2 regions of the Actinomadura scrupuli genome follow, and region 1 is predicted to be linked to the other one. Evidence: predicted binding sites of a transcription regulator. Region 1 holds the regulator's gene; the other holds the start of a gene.
What was found. The regulator HspR, encoded in region 1, represses chaperone genes until heat shock. The targets are predictions, from matches to a motif close to ANTTGAGTCNNNNNGACTCAANT.

Region 1 (2,396 bases):
CAGGGCGGCGTCCTTCTCGATCCGCTCGCGGTACTCGTCCAGCGTGGTCGCGCCGATCATGCGCAGCTCGCCGCGGGCCAGCATCGGCTTGAGCATGTTGCCGGCGTCCATGGCGCCTTCGGCCGCGCCCGCGCCGACCATGGTGTGCAGCTCGTCGATGAACGTGATGACCTGGCCGTTGCTCTCCTTGATCTCGTTGAGCACGGCCTTGAGGCGCTCCTCGAACTCACCGCGGTACTTCGCTCCCGCGACCATCGCGCTCAGGTCCAGCGCGATCAGCCGCTTGCCGCGCAGCGACTCGGGCACGTCGGCCGCCACGATGCGCTGCGCCAGGCCCTCGACCACGGCCGTCTTGCCGACACCCGGCTCCCCGATCAGCACCGGGTTGTTCTTGGTGCGCCGGCTGAGCACCTGGACGACCCGCCGGATCTCGGCGTCCCGGCCGATCACCGGGTCGATCTTGCCCTCGCGGGCCCGCTCGGTGAGGTCCACCCCGTACTTGGTCAGGGACTGGTAGGTCTCCTCAGGGTTCTCGCTGGTGACCCGGGCATGCCCGCGCACCTTCTCGAACGCGTCGAGCAGTGCTTGCGGGGTCGCGCCGCCGTCCTTCAGCAGGGTGGCGATGGGACCGCCGTCGGTGGCCAGCCCGACCAGCAGGTGCTCGGTCGAGACGTACTCGTCCTCGAGCTGCTTGGCACGGTTGGCGGCGGTGTTGAGCACGACCAGCAACTGGCGCGACATCTGCGGCGGGCCGACGGTGGAACCGGCGGCCTTGGGCAGCTCGGCCAGCTTCTCCTCGGTCCTGCGGCGCAGCGCCTGCCAGTCGGTCCCGACCGCCTCGAGCAGCGGCACGGCGGTGCCTTCGCCCTGACTCAGCAGGGCCACGAGCAGATGCGCCGGCTCCACCTGGGGATTGCCCTCGGTCGCCGCCCGCCGGACGGCCACCGACACGGCCTCCTGGCTCTTCTGCGTCAGCTTGTAATCCACGTCTTCGCTCCCACGGGTGACCCCATCCGCTCCGTGCGGGCGCGGTGCGCCGGGCGCACGGAGAGATGCGGAGGGTGTGTCAGGTTTGGTCGTTGTTCTTGTTCTGCTGTCGCCACAGGACGACGCTGGTCTGCCGGATCGGCACCAGGTCGGTGCCGCCCTGGGCGGGTACGTTGCGCAACTGGGCGAGCCGGGCGGCGACCGACCGGGTCGACTCGAGCTCGTTGCCCAGCTCGTCGATCAGTGCGTGCAGCCGGATGAGTTCCTCACGCAGCTCCACGGTCTCGCGCTGTAGTTCGAGGATGTGCTTGATGCCGGCCAGGTTGATGCCCTCCTCCTGGGAGAGCCGCTGGATCTCGCGCAGCATGACGATGTCGCGCATCGAGTAACGGCGGCCGCGCCCCGACGTCCGGCCCGGTGAGACCAGCCCCATCCGGTCATAGGTGCGCAGCGTCTGCGGATGCAGGCCGGACAACTGGGCGGCCACCGAGATGACATAAACGGGAGTGTCGTCGGGAAAGGTCATAACGATGGCCTCCCATATTCATGGCGCTCGCTGCGCTCGCGCGGTTCGCGGGCGCTTTGACGCGGTGGCTTCCCTCGTCGCGTGCTCGCTCGTTCCTCGCTGCGCGCGCTCCTCAGTCCAGCCACCGCGCGCCCGCTCACGTGGCCATGGCGCTCGCCGCGCCTGGTCACGTGTTCATGGCGTTCGCCGCGCGTGGTCACGACCTCATCCTTCCCGGGCCTGTTGCAGCAACTCGCCGCGCAGGTCTTCGCCGTTGTCGGCGGCACGGAGTTGCTCCAGCGCCGCGCGGCTGGTGTCGTCGAGCTTCTGCGGCACCTGGACGTCGACCGTGACGAGCAGGTCGCCCTTGGTGCCGTCGCGGCGGGTGGCCCCCCGGCCGCGGACCCGGAAGGTCCGGCCGTTGGGAGTGCCCGCGGGGATGCGCAGGGTCACCGGGGCCGCGCCGTGGGTGGGCACCTCGATGTCGCCACCGAGGGCGGCCTCGGGGAAGGTCACCGGCACGGTGACGGTCAGGTTGTCGCCGCTGCGGCCGAACACCTTGTGCGGCTTCACCTTGATGTTGACGTAGAGATCTCCGGCGGGGCCGCCGTTCTCGCCGGGCGCCCCCTTGCTCTTCAGCCGGATCTTCTGGCCGTCCCCGACGCCCGCCGGGATCCTGGCCTGGATCGTACGGGTGCCGGTCGCCCGGCCGCTGCCGTGGCAGGTGGTGCACGGGTCGTCGACGACCAGGCCCCGGCCGCGGCACTCGTGGCAGGGCTCGGAGAAGGAGAAGCTGCCCATGTTGCGGCTCTCCTGGCCGGTGCCCTCACACGAGGGGCAGACCCGGGGGACCGTACCGGTCTTGGCACCGGTGCCCCGGCAGGTCGGGCAGGACGCCTCGCTG
Region 2 (2,396 bases), on a different contig from region 1:
ACGGACTCGCCCAGCGAGGTCTTGCCGACCCCGGGAGGGCCGGTCAGCGCCAGCACGGCCCCGGAGCGGCGGCCGCCGACGACGCCCAGGCCCCGGTCGGACCTGCGCTTGCGTACGGCCAGGTACTCGACGATCCGCTCCTTGACGTCGTCGAGGCCGGCGTGGTCGGCGTCCAGGATCTCGCGGGCCCCCGCGATGTCGTAGGAGTCCTCGGTCCGCTCGTTCCACGGGATGTCCAGGACGGTGTCGAGCCAGGTACGGATCCAGCCGCCCTCGGGGGAGGCGTCGGAGGACCGCTCCAGCTTCTCGACCTCCTTGAGCGCGGCCTCCCGGACCTTCTCCGGTAGGTCGGCGGCCTCGATCCGGGCCCGGTAGTCGTCCTCCTCGTCGGCGGGGTCGCCGTTGAGCTCGGCCAGCTCCTTGCGGACGGCCGCGAGCTGCTGGCGGAGCAGGAACTCGCGCTGCTGCTTCTCCATGCCCTCCTGGACGTCCTTGCGGATGGTCTCGGTGACGTCCAGCTCGGCGAGGTGGTCCCGGGTCCAGCCGATCACCAGGCCGAGCCGCTCGACGACGTCGGTCGTCTCGAGCACCTCGATCTTCTGCTCGGTGGACAGGTAGGGGGAGTAGCCGGAGTTGTCGGCCAGCGTCGAGGGATCGTCGATCTGCTGGACGATGTCGACGACCTGCCAGGCTCCGCGCTTCTGCAGCACGGCGCTGACCAGCCCCTTGTACTCCTTGGCCAGTTCCTTGGCGCGTGCCCCGGCAGGGGGCGTCTCGACCTCGGAGCCCTCGACCCACAGCGCGGCGCCGGGGCCGGTGGTCCCGGTCCCGATCCGTACGCGGGTCACGCCGCGCACGACCGCGCCCGGCTCCCCGCTGGGCAGCCGGCCCTCCTGCTCGATCACGCCGACGGTGCCCACCGCGGCGTACTTTCCGTTCAGCCGGGGCACGAGCAGAACCCTCGGCTTCGACTCCGACCGGACGCCGGTTCCGTAGGGGGCCCGTGCCGCCTCCACCGCGGCTCGCGCCTCGGCGTCGGACAGGTCGATCGGCACGACCATGCCGGGCAGCACGACCGTGTCGTCCAAGGGCAGAACCGGAAGCGTCAGGGTCTCACTCATACTGTGCTCCTCTCGAGGACCCAACCAACGGGTTGAGTCATACACACTCAAGAAAGCGGAGCTCGGTTTTGTTTCCGCCGCGTGTTCGCTGAGAGCGATGCGGCCGTGGAGGTGTCCTGTCCCTTCCGCGTGAAGGTTGCCCGGATCGACCTTGCTGACGTCTGTGTTCGTCGGCCGGTCCCAGCCGAGTTGGCGGTGTCTCAGCGATGTTGGCGGTGTCTCAGCGATCTGGACGGGTGACGTGCCGATTCAGGTGGCATGGCCAGTGCCCGGTCGGAGGTTGCAGGTCTCACCGATGAACGTCGATCCCGGCAATGACGGTCTCCACCCCCATGCGGAACGCCTCGGATTTGTCGATGGGCTTCTGGGCGTTCCACTGTGCGAGCCTGGGCAGCTCGCGCAATATTTCCGCTGACTCGGCCGGGTCCGCCGGTGGTGGACTGCTCTGCTCCTGCAGCACGAACCCTGTCACGAATCCCATGAGCGTGTCGCCGCCGAACGCCGCCGTGTCCAACGCGAGCCCGTCTTCGGCCGCGAGGCGGAGGTAGGTTTCGGCCTCACGCAGCGTGATCGGTGACAGCGGTGCATATCCGGCGATCAGCCGTGCCGCGTCCCGGTGGCGCAGCATCGCCGCTCGCAACCGGAATGCCGTGTCGCGCAGGTGATCGCGCCAGCCGGCCGGAGTGCCGGTGGCCGGCTGGTCGAGGTGTGTCTCCGCGAGGATGCGCCCGGCGAGTGCCACCAGGACCTCGTGTTTGCCGTGCACATGCCAGTAGAGCGCTCCGACCCGTACGCCCAACTGATCTGCGATCTTGCGCATGGTCAGGGCGTCAAGGCCTACGGCGTCGAGCACCGCGAGCGCGGCGTCGATCACATCGTCTCGGTGAATGCCCACATCTGTTCACCTCCCACGGCCGACGGTCGGTTGCCTTCCGAAGCAGCCCACGACCAGCATAGTTGAACTAAGCTCAGGAGAATTGAACTAAGCTCAGGAGGCACGGTGAGAATGGTCATGGCAAGCGCGGGTTTGATGCTCGTCGGCGCGTGCATGCTGATCTTCGTGGTGCTCCACATAGTCGACAGGCGGACGGATCCGGTCGAGCGCACGTTGTCGGAGTACGCACTGAACGACGTCGGCTGGCTGTTCCCGGTCGCGGTGTTCGCCGTCGCGGCGGCAGCCGTGCTGCTCGCGGCAGGTCTGCATCAATTCGCTCCGCGAGCGCCGGCGGCGGCGCTCGTCCTGCTCACCGTGTTCGCGGCGGCGATGACGGTGAC

Region 2: a site for HspR is predicted at 1,152-1,174, ahead of lon (endopeptidase La). Genes of this name have one in related genera too.

The regions. Positions count from the first base shown of each region.
Region 1 is NZ_JBPCCU010000002.1:173,279-175,674, reverse strand. Features, by position in the region: gene clpB (ATP-dependent chaperone ClpB) at 1-987, opposite strand, end outside; gene ACRYCC_RS08490 (heat shock protein transcriptional repressor HspR) at 1,067-1,513, opposite strand; gene dnaJ (molecular chaperone DnaJ) at 1,718-2,396, opposite strand, start outside.
Region 2 is NZ_JBPCCU010000004.1:111,968-114,363, forward strand. Features, by position in the region: gene lon (endopeptidase La) at 1-1,121, opposite strand, end outside; gene ACRYCC_RS19780 (TetR/AcrR family transcriptional regulator C-terminal domain-containing protein) at 1,411-1,995, opposite strand; gene ACRYCC_RS19785 (DUF998 domain-containing protein) at 2,128-2,396, shown strand, end outside.